DNA from 4 places in the Streptococcus sp. HMSC10E12 genome. Region 1 is predicted to be linked to each of the others. Evidence: predicted binding sites of a transcription regulator. Region 1 holds the regulator's gene; each other region holds the start of a gene.
What was found. Region 1 encodes Rex, which represses fermentation and respiration genes when NADH is low (regulators of the CRP and FNR family bind a similar motif). Its sites were predicted from a motif close to TTGTGAANTANTTCACAA; they were not measured.
Positions count from the first base shown of each region.

Region 2: the regulator Rex is predicted to act here: its motif matches at 1,226-1,243, upstream of lpdA (dihydrolipoyl dehydrogenase).
Region 3: the regulator Rex is predicted to act here: its motif matches at 2,125-2,142, upstream of HMPREF3112_RS04530 ((S)-acetoin forming diacetyl reductase).
Region 4: the regulator Rex is predicted to act here: its motif matches at 1,522-1,539, upstream of HMPREF3112_RS00730 (class II fructose-bisphosphate aldolase).

Region 1 covers NZ_KV791083.1:67,209-70,845, reverse strand. The annotation lists gene HMPREF3112_RS01650 (rhamnan synthesis F family protein) at 1-672, shown strand, start outside; gene radC (RadC family protein) at 718-1,404, shown strand; gene HMPREF3112_RS01640 (gamma-glutamyl-gamma-aminobutyrate hydrolase family protein) at 1,462-2,157, opposite strand; gene HMPREF3112_RS01635 (redox-sensing transcriptional repressor Rex) at 2,150-2,809, opposite strand; gene HMPREF3112_RS01630 (DUF1831 domain-containing protein) at 2,951-3,298, opposite strand; gene HMPREF3112_RS01625 (cysteine desulfurase family protein) at 3,300-3,637, opposite strand, start outside.
Region 2 covers NZ_KV791104.1:416,004-419,640, forward strand. The annotation lists gene HMPREF3112_RS08705 (GlsB/YeaQ/YmgE family stress response membrane protein) at 132-371, shown strand; gene HMPREF3112_RS08710 (CsbD family protein) at 628-831, shown strand; gene lpdA (dihydrolipoyl dehydrogenase) at 1,400-2,740, shown strand; gene HMPREF3112_RS08720 (thiamine pyrophosphate-dependent dehydrogenase E1 component subunit alpha) at 2,843-3,637, shown strand, end outside.
Region 3 covers NZ_KV791087.1:284,188-287,824, reverse strand. The annotation lists gene lepA (translation elongation factor 4) at 1-822, opposite strand, end outside; gene HMPREF3112_RS11410 (hypothetical protein) at 946-1,110, opposite strand; gene HMPREF3112_RS04530 ((S)-acetoin forming diacetyl reductase) at 1,213-1,977, opposite strand; gene HMPREF3112_RS04525 (rhodanese-like domain-containing protein) at 2,190-2,483, opposite strand; gene ndk (nucleoside-diphosphate kinase) at 2,485-2,898, opposite strand; partial or broken gene HMPREF3112_RS04515 (cobalamin-independent methionine synthase II family protein) at 3,066-3,637, shown strand, end outside.
Region 4 covers NZ_KV791076.1:23,058-26,694, forward strand. The annotation lists gene HMPREF3112_RS00720 (glutamate-cysteine ligase family protein) at 1-1,158, shown strand, start outside; tRNA gene HMPREF3112_RS00725 (tRNA-Leu) at 1,351-1,436, shown strand; gene HMPREF3112_RS00730 (class II fructose-bisphosphate aldolase) at 1,582-2,463, shown strand; gene HMPREF3112_RS00735 (hypothetical protein) at 2,867-3,223, shown strand; gene HMPREF3112_RS10855 (hypothetical protein) at 3,256-3,594, shown strand; gene HMPREF3112_RS00740 (TIGR01440 family protein) at 3,610-3,637, shown strand, end outside.

The DNA.
Region 1 (3,637 bases):
AACACCTTATTAAATAGCTTTGATAAAGATAGATTTCAGCTAGTCTCTCAAAGATTTGATAATCATTACCATGCCTTAGTATCCTTGGCATCTCAGCTTAGCGAGTACGACTTTATTGGGCATTTTCACACAGAAGACTTTGGAAATGAGGGCAAACTTGTTGATGAAGCTACAAGACTTGCTTTAGTGGATATACTATTAGATGAGGAGAAAGTGGCATCAATCTTTGACCATTTTCCAGAGGTTGGTCTGGTTTTTGCTGATTTATCAAAAGAACTCTATTGGACAGATGCAATTGGTGCCTTAAATCAAGAACAGACAGTTAAACTAACTAACGAATGTCAAAAAGTAATCAATCATTCGCTTCATGTTTTTCAAGGTTCTATGTGGTTGTCAAAAGATTTTCTAGAAAAAATTATTCTTAAGGATAAGCAAGCTTTCTATGACTTTGATGAGGATACCCTTTCTTATCTTTTCTATCGAAAAGCCTGGGATCTAGGAATTGATTATCGTATTATTGCTTCAGGAAAAATATCTTTTGCAGAACGTTATAAGCTCCATCTTATTGAAATGTCACAGGTAGCAGAACCACTGACGTTAAAGAAAAAATTTTCAGCATATCGAAAAGCCTTGTTAAAGAAATTAGGTTTAAAAAAATCTTCAGCTGTTTAACTTCCCCTCCCACTTACGAATAGGTAAGTAGGAGGTTTTTTTCTTATGTATAGTATTGTAGCTGAGGAGTCGGGGCTTTTGCCTCGTGAGCGACTCTTACAGAAGGGAGCAGAGGTTTTGTCGGACCAGGAGTTGTTGGCGATAGTGCTGCGGACAGGGACTAGGTCTGAGTCGGTCCTATCTATGGCCAATCGTATTTTGAAAGGGATGACGAGTTTGGCGGATTTGTCTCGTTTGTCCTTGAATGAGCTTCAGGAGATTCCTGGTATTGGGCGTGTGAAGTCTATTGAGCTCAAGGCTATGGTGGAGTTGGCTAAGCGGATTGAGAAGGCTGAGTTGGCTCGGTCTGAGCAGATTATGTCTAGCCAGCAGGTGGCGCGTCGTATGATGTTGGATATTGGCGACAAGCCTCAGGAGCATCTGGTGGCTATCTATTTGGATACGCAGAACCGTATTATTCAGCAAAAGACGGTCTTTATTGGTGGGGTTCGTCGTTCGATTGCTGAGCCACGTGAGATTTTACATTATGCCTGTCATCTGATGGCAACGTCTTTGATTGTGGTTCACAATCATCCGTCGGGTGAGGCATATCCAAGTCGAAATGATATTGATTTTACCCAAAAGATTAAGCGGTCCTGTGATGATTTAGGGATTTGTCTGCTTGATCATCTGATTGTTGGAAAATCAACCTATTATTCCTTTCGTGAGGAGAGGGAGGATTTTGATCTTTAGGTTGAACCTATGTGATAAAGACAAGAGAAAAGCAACTGAGTGCAGTCTCAGTTGCTTTTAAAGTTCGTTAACGACGTATTCAAAGAGTTTGAGGTCTTCTTCACGTTTGTCTAGGAGAAGCTCTGGGTGCCATTGTACACCAAGAAAGCGAAGGTCTGGACTATTTGACTCAACAGCTTCGACTGTGTTGTCCTCAGGATCACGCGCAATGACACGAAGGTCAGAGGCCAAGTGTTTGATACTTTGATGGTGGAAGGAGTTGATAGAGGTTCCACATCCGTAGATTTCTGCCAACTTGCTGTTCTCATCAACAATCATCTCATGGTAGAGGTAATCAGAAGGCTTGTCCTGCCAGTGATGCTCAATATCTTGATGGAGGCTACCACCTAGTGCGACGTTCATTAGTTGGGTTCCACGACAGATTGAAAAGATGGGTTTCTTCTGCTTAGTGGCTTCCTCGATGAGTGCCATTTCAAAGATATCCCGTTCGAGGAAGAAGTCATCTTCACTGGCATGGTTCTCTTCGTTGTAGAATTTAGGGTCAACGTTTTGCCCACCGATAAGGATGAGCTTGTCAATCATGGAGATATAGGTCTTGGCTTCCGATGGATCGGATACTGGTAGTAGGATTGCTAGGCCACCGGCTCTTTGAACTCCTTCTACAAAGCCAGATGGGGCATAGGACCAGTTGATATCTTCATGGGCTGGATTAGGCCTTACATTGGCAGTGATTCCGATAATTGGTTTAGTCATTGTTTCTCCTTGATTTTTCTTCTTCTTTCATGAAATAGAGTAGGGTTTGTAGTTCGCTAGTCAAGTCTACATATTGGACCACTACATGGCGTGGAAGATTGAGGTTGACCGGAGAGAAACAGAGAATGCCTTCAATTCCAGCATCAACCAAAAGATCAGCCACCTCCTGGGCCTTAACTGATGGCACTGTCAGGATGGCTGTTTTGATATCTTCTTGGGCAATCTTGTCCTTAATCTGGGAAATCCCATAGATAGGAATCTTGTCCTCGGTTTGAGTTCCAACCAATTCGTTATCGTCTGTATCAAAAGCCATGACCAGCTGCATGCGGTTACGCTCTTGAAAACGGTAGTGGAGGAGGGCACGCCCGACATTACCAACACCTACGAGGAGTACCTTGGTAGTCGCATTGTCATTTAGGAGTTCAGCGAAAAATGTCATCAGCTTGTTTACGTCATAACCAAAACCACGACGACCTAGCTCACCAAAGTAGGAGAAGTCCCGACGAACAGTGGCAGGGTCAATCCCAATCGCTTCAGCAATTTGTTTAGAGCTTGCTTTATCGATATTTTCACGATGGAATCGTTTGAAAATACGATAGTAGAGAGAGAGACGTTTGGCAGTGGCGTTTGGGATGTTTTTCTCAAATGTCATTGATCGCTTTCCTTTCTTTAATTAGTATGATTCTCTTATATTTTAAGAAAAGTTTGTGAAGAATGCAACAAAATAGTGTAGATGAGGCGATATAAAAAACCTATCACATGGATAGGCTATTTCTATGTAGTAAGAAAAAATTTAGACTTCTTCTTGCTCGAAAACGTTACGATCAACCAAACTCTGCATCAAGAAGTAGAATTTTTCTTGCAAGATATGGTGATCTTCATTTTTAAAGATATTAACGTTACGAAGGCCAGATTTGTCTGTGATAGACAATTTGAAGCCTGTCAAGTCTTTGTTAATAGTGATTTTGAGTGGAAAACCTTCGCCTGAGTTAGGCACTTTTTCGAGAAGGCGGTGCAACTCGTAGTTTCCGATTTTATTTTGCACAAAAGTCGTATCACGTAGAGTGAATTTTTTGACATTAGGACTGATGGTGTAACGGTACTTACAGTCAGTCAAATGAATGCTTTTTTCAAATGCCATGTTAGTCTCCTATGATTTGATTAAGTTTTTCTGCTAGGGCCTGGAGTTCTTCAGCGGTATTTTCCTCTGATAAACTAATGCGAATGGCTGTTTTTAGCTTGTCAGAATCCTTGCCATAGAGGGCCTGGATGACATGACTTGGATCAACAGTTCCAGCAGTACAAGCAGAACCTGTTGAGACAGCAAAGCCTGCTAGGTCTAACAAGGTTAAGAGAGGCCCATTTTCCTTACCAGTAAAGCTAATATTGATAACGTGAGGTAGGCTAGATCCTCCGCCATTAATTTCATAAGGAATGGTAAGGGAATCTAGAAAGGCCTGACGAATCGTTTCAACATGTT
Region 2 (3,637 bases), on a different contig from region 1:
GGTATATACTAACATTAATCTTATGATTGTTAAGATTAATATAAAAAATGTTTTAGCTAAAATGTAACTCTTTAGATGGTTTGATTTTCCAAACAATCTAACTTTCCTCTATTTAGAAAGGGGGAGACATTATGCTTTGGGCTATTATTGTCGGAGGCTTTATAGGTTTTATTGCTGGTGGAATCACTAAAAAGGGAGGTTCCATGGGAATAATTGCCAATATCTTTGCAGGTTTAATTGGTTCATCTGTTGGACAGTCACTCTTCGGTTCTTGGGGACCTAGACTAGCTGGAATGGCCTTAGTTCCATCAATTTTAGGGGCAGTTATTGTTGTTGCAGTAGTATCATTTTTCTTAGGAAAAAAAGAATAATTTTCAATATTTCGATAGGAAGACTCCAATCAACTAGCAAACTTAGTGCTGATAAATTTAAAAAGTGGTAAACATGGACTAGCTAATGGTTTATCAGCAAATAAAGATAACGTTAGTGAGGGTGTTCAAGCTGTTTATGACTCGACTTCAACACAAAAGCTATAATTTAACTTATCTTGTTATACTTAAAAATTTGAATGTATTATTGAAGAGCGTTCATATTTAACAATCTTTATGTCCAAAGGAGGATAAAATTATGTCAGTAGAAGAAAAACTCAACCAAGCTAAAGGCGCATTTAAAGAAGGTGTCGGAAAATTAACTGGTGATAAAAAAACAGAAAAAGAGGGTGCTGCTGAAAAAGCAGTCTCAAAAGTGAAAGAAGTTGCCGAAGATGCCAAAGATGCTGTCGAAGGCGCTATCGAAGGTGTGAAAAATATGATTAAAAAGGACGATAAATAATTAAATAGCCAATTGATTTTTCACATAAAAGCTACAAAAGCTACTCTACAAAAAAATAGAGTTGTCATATTCTACTCCTAATTACTCACTTATAAGATTACTTTCAAAATAACTACAAATCGATATTCTTATAATATTATTCAGTTGAAAAATCAACTTTCTTTAGATTAATTCAAATTCCTTTTTAACTCCATATACATATTCTTTCTAATAGTAAAAGCACTCTAATTTCTATAGTTTTATACAAGCTATAGACGCTAGAGTGTTTTTTATAACATTTTGAAGAATTATTTAATGATTAGGGGAGATTTGTATTTATCTAGTGTCTATAAAAATCAGCAAAGTATAAGTGCTGACGTCATCCCGAATAGGGAATGGCAAACGTTTGCATTACTTGTGAATATTTTCACTACCAAAACATCACATTTTCAGTGAATTACTTGATTTTCATAAGTATTAGTTTTATAATCAAAGTATAGAAAACGCTTTCAAAAACATCTCCGAGTTTTTGTCCTACTTGAAGTGGTTAGGCTAACAGCCGACTTCCATTCTAGAAAGGAGTATTGTTTTGAGTCAATGTGATATTCTCATTATAGGGGCAGGTCCTGGCGGTTATGTTGCTGCTGAAGAAGCTGCCCGTTTAGGTAAAAAGGTAACTGTCATTGAGAAAAACTCCATAGGTGGCACTTGTTTGAACGTTGGCTGTATCCCATCCAAAGCCTATCTTCAACATGCTCATTGGCTATTAGCTGCTAAAGAAGCCTCTCAGTATGGAGTAACAATTTTAAATGATAATCTTGATTTTCAAAAACTTGTTGCTCGCAAAGATCAAGTCGTAGCAACACTACAGTCTGGTATTCAATCAAGTTTTAAACAATTAGGGATCACCTATATTGAAGGTGAGGCAGCTTATATTTCTGATAAAACCTTCCAAGTTAATGGTGAAAGAGTCTCAGGTAAGTCTGTTATTTTGGCGACGGGGAGTCATCCATTTATTCCTCCTATTTCTGGTATTAACGATGTTGACTATTTGACAACAGATAGCTTTTTCAACTTAAAGGAACTTCCTCAACGTTTGGTTATCATTGGTGGGGGTATTATTTCCGTTGAGTTAGCTTTTGCTATGGCTCCACTAGGTGTGGATGTGACAGTAATAGAGGTTGCACCAACAATTTTGGCAACTGAAGATGACGAAGCACGTTCCATTATTAGAGAAAAGATGGAGCAACTTGGAATTACTATACTGGAAGGAGTTAGCATAGATAGAGTTGAAGAAAATGCTGTAATTCTAGCAAATGGCAAGTCCTACTCTTATGATAACTTACTTGTAGCAACAGGACGTAAGCCAAATATTGAGTTAGCCCAAATGATGGGCTTGGAGCTGACTGAAAAAGGTTTTATAAAGGTAGATAGTTATTACGAGTCATCTCAATCAGGTGTTTATGCGATTGGGGATTTGATTCCTGGATATATGTTAGCTCATGTTGCTAGTAGCGAGGGAATCAAAGCTGTTCGAGCCATTTGTCGTCAGGCTGAGGAACCGGTGGATAATTCAAGTGTTCCACGGTCGCTCTTTACAACGCCAGAGATTGCTTCCTTTGGCTTGTCAGAAGAGGAGGCGGTTCAACAAGGATACGATATATCAGTTGGTCAACTTCCTTATGTTTATAATGGTCGAGCAATTGCGTCTAATTCAGCAAAAGGTTTTGTTAAAATTGTCTCTGAAAAACGCTATCACCTACTATTAGGTGCCGTTATCGTTGGCCCACATGCAACTGATATTTTACAATCCTTGATTGTCTTGAAAGATGCTGAAGGAACACTTGATCAGCTTGATAAGACTATTTTTGCACATCCAACAATTTCTGAGTTGGTTCAGGAAGTTGCAAGACTGATTTTAAGGTCCTAAGCTCGATGGATAGGTTTAGCGTAGTCATTTTCATTTTTTTAAATTTATATATGTCAATAATATTTGTTTTTTATAAAGTTCTCTATAGAAGGAGGAAACAATATGACACATTATCAAGAATTGCCACAAGCCCTAATGAAAGAAAAACATCAGGGACAAACCTTAACCAAGGAAGAAGTTAAGGTTCAAACTGCCCATGATCTTGGTGTGGAAAATGTTTCAAAAGAAGAGGCTAAATCCATGTATAAGACTATGTGCGATATTCGAAATTTTGAAGAAAATGCACGACATTTCTTTTCAATCGGTCAAATTCCAGGATTTGTTCATCTTTACTCAGGTGAGGAGGCTATTGCGACTGGGGTATGTGCTAACCTGACTGATAAAGACTACATTACTAGCACACACCGAGGACATGGACACTGTGTGGCTAAAGGTGGAGACCTTAAAAAAATGATGGCTGAAATCTTTGGTAAGTCTACAGGGCTTGGTAAAGGTAAGGGTGGCTCTATGCATATCGCTGACTTGGATAAAGGAATCCTTGGTGCTAACGGTATGGTAGGTGGAGGCTTTGGTCTTGCGACTGGTGCTGCTATGCGTAACAAATATCTAAAGACTGATGATGTTGCTGTATGTTTCTTTGGTGACGGTGCTGCCAACGAAGGTAATTTTCATGAGTGCTTAAACATGGCCTCTATTTGGAATCTACCTGTGGTATTTGTAAATGAAAATAACCTTTTTGCAGAATCAACACCACAATGGTACTCATCAGGTTCACCAACAATTGCTGAACGTGCACAAGCATACAATATGCCTGGAGTTCGCGTTAATGGTAAAGACTTATTTGCTGTTTATCAAGTGGCTAAAGAGGCCATTGAACGTGCGCGTCGTGGAGATGGT
Region 3 (3,637 bases), on a different contig from region 1:
AGTCTTGATTGAGGCCGCAATATAACCAACATCACCTGTCGCAAGGTAGTCACGGCCAACAGCTTTAGGCGTGAAGATACCAACCTCAGTAACATCAAAGGTCTTGCCATTAGACATCATTTGAATCTTATCGCCTGGTTTAACCATTCCATTAACCACACGCACTTGGAGGATAACCCCACGGTAGGCATCATAAACAGAGTCAAAGATAAGGGCTTGGAGAGGCGCTTCGACTTCACCTTGAGGTGCAGGAACTTTCTCAACGATTTGTTCGAGAATCTCCTCGATACCGATACCAGCTTTAGCTGATGCAAGCACGGCTTCAGAAGCATCTAGTCCGATAACATCTTCAACCTCTGTACGCACACGTTCAGGATCTGCAGCTGGAAGGTCGATTTTATTGATAACTGGTAAGATTTCCAAGTCATTATCTAGGGCCAAGTAAACATTGGCAAGTGTTTGCGCTTCAATCCCTTGAGCAGCATCCACCACCAAGATTGCACCCTCACAGGCAGCAAGAGAACGTGACACTTCATAAGTAAAGTCCACGTGTCCTGGTGTGTCGATAAGGTGGAAAATATATGTTTCGCCATCTTTAGCTGTATAGTTAAGCTCAATGGCATTGAGTTTGATAGTGATACCACGTTCACGCTCAAGGTCCATGCTATCAAGGAGTTGCGCCTGCATCTCACGACTTGACACTGTTTCAGTCTTTTCCAAGATACGGTCAGCAAGGGTTGATTTACCGTGGTCAATATGGGCAATAATAGAGAAGTTACGAATCTTCTCCTGTCGTTGTTTTAATTCTTCAATATTTGGCATTTTTATCTTTCCTAGTTCTTACTTGTGATTATAAAAAAAAACTAATCGTTACCTTCTATTATACAAAAAAGACAGGCTTTTGCCTATCTCTAATATCTGCTTTCTGACTGCATTTAGTCCTTCTTATTTCTTAAAAGTATCGTTGTAGTGCTTATTAATAATTGCTGAGCGCTTGTTTTCTGTTGAACTACTTGAAAATGGACCTAAACCACAGGCTAGTACAACAACTCCTAATAGAATAAGGCAATAAAATGGATGCTCAACAATATAGTGTAAAATGTCTGACATAGGACGGCTCCTCTCAAATCATAGTTAATTACGATTATATTATCAGAAATATTATGTTTTATCAAGCAAAAAAAAGAGAGCCTTTCGCTCTCCATTTTAATCTTAATGGAATTGCATACCACCATCAACGATGATTGTTTGACCTGTGATGTAGTTTGAGTCAGGTCCAGCAAGGAAGCTAACCGCTGCTGCTACGTCTTCAGGTTCAGACAAACGTTTGAGGGTAATATCTTTAGCAAAAGTTTGCATACCCCATTCGTCATCTTTACCAGCATTTTTACCAACTTCGTGGGCAATGTCAAACATCATTGGAGTCTTAACGATACCTGGTGCATAAGCATTGACAGTAATGCCTGAATCAGCCAAGTCACGCGCCAAAGTTTGAGTGATACCACGAACTGCAAATTTAGTACCACCATAGACAGTCAAGTTAGGGTTACCAACGACACCAGCTTGAGATGTTGCATTGATGATTTTACCACCATGACCGAGTGCTTTAAATTGTGCTTGTGCAGCTTGAGCACCCCAAATAACACCACCGACATTGATGTTAAATGTACGTTGGAACTGTTCTTCAGTAATTGTATCAAGAGGTGTTGTTGGAGCCACACCGGCATTATTAACAACAACATTCAAATCGCCAAAGTGATCAACAACTTTTTGGAAAGCAGCTGCTACTTCAGCTTGTTTAGATACATCAGCTACAACTGCAAATGCTTTATCTGCTGACAATTCAGCAACCGCTTTTTCTGCAGTTTCAGCGTTGTAGTCCAATACTCCGACTTTAAAACCATCTTCAACCAAACGTTTTGCAATCGCAAAACCAATACCTTGACCTGCACCTGTAACAATAGCAACTTTTGACATACGAAATCCTCCTCTACCAATTGAGTAACAGGCTTAATTACAAGCCCTATCTCAATTGAAATACGCTAAGTTAGTCAAGTTCTGGCAAAGTCATTTTTCATAGGCTTTGTCTTAACTCAATTAAAATTTTACCCCTTTATGAAAACGTTGTCAAGTAATTATCAAACTTTTCTGAAAACAAATAAGACCACCTTGAGGTGACCTTATTTCTATTATTCTTCAAATTCAAAACCTAATGCTTCCATATCGTCCAAGCCACCTAGATTTGTCACCTTAGTATAGCCTCTCTCTTTAAGGACCGATGCAGCAAATTCTGCACGAGGGCCCATTTTACAATAGAGGTAAATGGAAGCGTCTTTTTCAGCTGGAATGTCAGCAGAGAAAAACTGGGTGTGAGGTATTAAGAGGGCATCCTTAACATGTCCTTCTGCATACTCTTCTGGACTCCTGACATCAATTAACAGTCCACCCTTGGCTATATCAAACTGAATCTGTGCTAAATCCATCCTACTCACCAAACCAAATCTGAATTTCTCGAGCCGCAGATTCCTCTGAATCAGAGCCATGAACAATATTTGGAATCATGTCACCATCTGGTGCTGTTGCAAAGTCTCCACGAATCGTTCCAGGAGCAGCATCGCCTGGATTAGTTGCTCCCATCATATCACGCCATGACTTGATAACACCTGGACCAGAAATAATGCCAATCACTGATGGACCACTCATCATGAATTCTGCAATGCTAGGAAAAAAAGGTTTATCAACCAATTGAGCATAATGTTCTTTAAGACGTTCTTCGTCAAGTGTCAGCATTTCCATTCGTTCAATAATAAAGCCACGACGTTCAATACGATCAATCACTTGTCCCATCAAGTGTCGTTTTACAGCATCTGGTTTAATAATAAAAAATGTTTTTTGCATGTTCCCAACCTTCATTGTTTTCTTTTCATTTTACCATAGGAAGTATCATTTTGCAGACCAAAACCTTATATAGTCTTAAACTATACCCACAGAAAGAAAATAACTATTTTCAATCGAAATAAATAAAAAGTATTATAGATGTAAAAACTTATTTTGAGGTGAATCTTATGACAAAATCTAAATTTCAATTAGTTGGTTCTCTCCTTCGTCCTGCAGATCTCCGTAAATACAAGGACGAAATCGAGCACCGTGACGACATCCAGTATCCTTTCTACGATGCCCTCCCTGGTTATCAAGAAACTGAAACCGCAGATATTAAGCAAATTGTGGCTGACCAAAAGGCTAATGGTATTGACATCCTTACTGATGGTGAGTTTGGGCGTTCTATGTGGCACTTGGACTTTGTCTGGGGTCTCAAAGGTATTGAACGTTATATTGCAGAGCATGGCTATACATTTAAAGATCACGACGGCGGACAATATGAGACTCGTAAAGATATTGGTATTCGTATCACCGAACCACTCTCAGGTAAAAACCACCATTATCTAGATATCTACAAATTGGTTAAGGCTGAAGCTGGTGATGAAGATACTAAGCAAACTATCTGGGGCCCGGCTCATGCTTATACTGAACTTGCTATCTTTGACCGTTTGGCTGGTCCTGGTCAAGTATATGAAACAAACGAAGACCTCAAAAAAGGTTTGATTAATGCCTATAAAGAATTCTTGGAAGAATACAA
Region 4 (3,637 bases), on a different contig from region 1:
CAGTTGTTAGTCTTTCTCTTAGATAATTTTGATTTTAAAGCTGATAAGTATGATTCTGATAACAATCCTATTCAGCTTATTGATAAAACTTCTGGAGACATGATCCTTTTTGAAGTCTCCTACAATACGATTGAGTTTGCTTTTGCAAAGGCTGAGAGAATTTCTGAGGTTGAGGAACGTCTGGATACTTACCTCAGTATAATCCAACCCTATCTTCAGAATCATAATCATGAGTTGCAAGGTTGGGGAGTGAATCCAAACTGGGCAAAAAATGATAACAGACCTGTTAAATCTCCTCGTTATGAGATGCTTATGGATTTTCTTGAGCTATCTAAAGCAAAGAACGATCCTTTCTTTCATGATTATCCAGAATATGGTTCTTTCATCTGTGGGAGTCAGGTACAGTTAGATGTTTCAAAAACGTCCTATTTAAGGGTTTTAAATGCTTTTAATCAAATAGAGGGACCCAAAGCAGTATTATTGGCAAACTCTGAATTTTGGGGCTCAGATTGGGATTTAGCGCTTTCTCGTGATGTTTTCTGGGAGAATTCCATGCATGGTGTTTTTGAGGAAAATGCAGGGGTATTTCCCAAGGTGTTTAAAAGCGAAGATGACTATTTTTCTTACTTGTCTGAGACAGCCATTTTTACTGCTAAGCGTGGTGATGAAACCTACTATTTTGAACCAATACGTGCTAAAGACTATCTAAGTACGTCATCTATCAAGGCACACTCTATTCATGGCGAAGTAGTCACTATTGAGCCAAGTGAGGAAGATTTTAAGACTCACCGTTCTTATCAATTCCAAGATTTAACGACGCGAGGGACTATTGAGTTTCGCAGTGTTTGTACCCAACCTTTCTCATCAACCTTTGCGCCAGCAGCCTTTCACCTTGGTCTTTTAGTCAATTTGGAAAATCTAGAAAATATTTTGAATGACGCACCTATTTTTGAAGCGTTTGACTATGATTATCCTAGAATTCGTCGTTTATATTCGAAAAAGGATATTTCTGATACAGACCTCAAAATGATTTTACCTTTGACAGAATCGCTATTGTCTTGTGCTGAGGATGGCTTAAAATCGCGTGGTTTTGGAGAAGAAGTCTACTTAGCGCCCCTTAGAGAGAGATTAGATAGGCTGAATAAGAGTTTGGTTTAACCTTTGATATAAGATATAATAGATAACTTTTGCTAAAAAATTTAAAAAAAGGCAAAAAAGTATTGACGTCAGCAAACAATAAATGGTATTATATAGTAGTTGTTTCGAAAGAGACAAGAGAAAGTTATAAAAAAACTTTCAAAAAGGTATTGACACAAGTTGTCAATCTTGATATAATAACTAATGTTGTTAGCGGAAATGGCGGAATTGGCAGACGCGCAGGACTAAGGATCCTGTGACCGCTTTAGGTCGTGAGGGTTCAAGTCCCTCTTTCCGCAGAGTAACCAGTCAGATGACTGGTTTTTTTGTATTAAAAAATCAAAACGCTTACAAATTGTAGAAAAGCTAGTTTTTTGAGTCTAATTGTGATAGAATAAACTTGTAAACGGGTTCAAACCCAAAAAAATATAGGAGGCCTTTATAATGGCAATCGTTTCAGCAGAAAAATTTGTCCAAGCAGCTCGTGATAATGGTTACGCAGTTGGTGGATTTAACACAAACAACCTTGAGTGGACTCAAGCTATCTTGCGTGCAGCAGAAGCTAAACAAGCTCCAGTACTTATCCAAACTTCTATGGGTGCAGCTAAGTACATGGGTGGTTACAAATTGTGTAAAGTTCTCATCGAAGAATTGGTTGAATCAATGGGTATCACTGTACCAGTTGCTATTCACCTTGACCACGGTCACTACAATGATGCTTTGGAATGTATCCGTGTAGGTTACACTTCAGTTATGTTTGACGGTTCACACCTTCCAGTTGAAGAAAACCTTGAAAAAGCAGCTAAAGTTGTTGAATTTGCACACGCTAACGGTGTATCAGTTGAAGCTGAAGTTGGTACAATCGGTGGTGAAGAAGATGGTATCATCGGTGATGGTGAATTGGCACCAATCGAAGATGCTAAAGCTATGGTTGCAACTGGTATCGACTTCCTTGCAGCAGGTATCGGTAACATCCACGGTCCTTACCCAGAAAACTGGAGCGGACTTCACCTTGACCACTTGCAAAAATTGACAGAAGCTGTTCCTAACTTCCCAATCGTATTGCACGGTGGATCAGGTATTCCTGACGATCAAATCCAAGCAGCTATCAAACTTGGTGTTGCTAAAGTTAACGTTAACACTGAGTGTCAAATCGCATTTGCTAACGCAACACGTAAATTTGTTGCTGAATACGAAGCAAATGAAGCAGAATACGACAAGAAGAAACTCTTCGACCCACGTAAATTCTTGAAACCAGGTTTCGAAGCTATTACAGAAGCTGTTGAAGAACGTATCGACGTATTCGGTTCAGCAAACAAAGCTTAGTTGAAAAAAAGAACAAGGTCTTTTCTGGATCTTGTTTTTTTGTACCCAATAAATAGTTAGTGTCTGCGAATCAATCTGTGATTGGGAGCAAACAAAGCTTAATTAGACTATATAAGCTTGAAATGAAAGGGTTTGTCCAATATGGACAAGCCTTTTTCTTATGTTTTGCCCCCATTTTGCCCCCGATTTATAAATTTCAGTTCGTTTTGATTATAGATGTAGTCCAAACAAAGCGCAATTAGGCTATTAAAACAAGGTCCTTTCTGAGTCTTGTTTTTTTATCCCCAAATAAATAGGTAGTATCTGCGAATCAATCTATGATTGAGAGTGAACAAATTTTAAAGAGTGGATACCACTTAGGTCGATAGATTCTATTTCCTAACTTTTTAAGATATGCTATAATATGAATATGTTTGATAATTATATTTTACCCGTATTTTTTGGTGGTGGAGCTCTTGCTCTACTAGGTTTAGTGTTATTTGGTTGGGCCTTGCCTTCATTTTTGAAGGGTAAGTGGTCTTATTTGATTTCTTTGCTAGGTTTAGGTTTGGTTGCTTTTGCCTATTTTGATGCGGCGATTGTTATCACTTATAAAATCTGGCTTGGATTGCTAGGTGTCATCATGATTGGTTGGGGACTTCCTTTTAACAATCGCAAGGGACGCCGTGCGATGACTATTTTCTGGGCTGTCATGGCAATCGTTGTAGGTATTGCTGCTATTGCATTCACTATTGCTTATGGTGTCATTAACCGTCACTAACATGAAACTGTAAAACATGCTATAATAATGGCATGTTTTATTTTATGACCCTATCATTTATTATCATGCCTGCCTTGGGCTGCTTCTTAATAGGCTTGGCTTTTGCTAAATCAGATCGTTGGGAGTTTTCTTGGATATTATCCTTAATAGGTTTGGTGGCCTTTATTTCTTCTTTTTGGCATATAGCACGTGTAGATTTATGGTTTATGCTAAGTTATAGTGTTGGTCCTTTTTTGATGGGATTTGGTTTCTTCTGGGACCTAAGTAAGAAACGCCGTGGGCAGTTATTATTATTAGGGGTATTTTTCCTTATCTTTTTTGTGATTCTGTACTATCTTATTGTGCGAATCCTGAATACAGCTGTTGTCTAAAGGAGGGCTGTTGTGATGTTGCTAGATTTAGAAGAGAAGACAC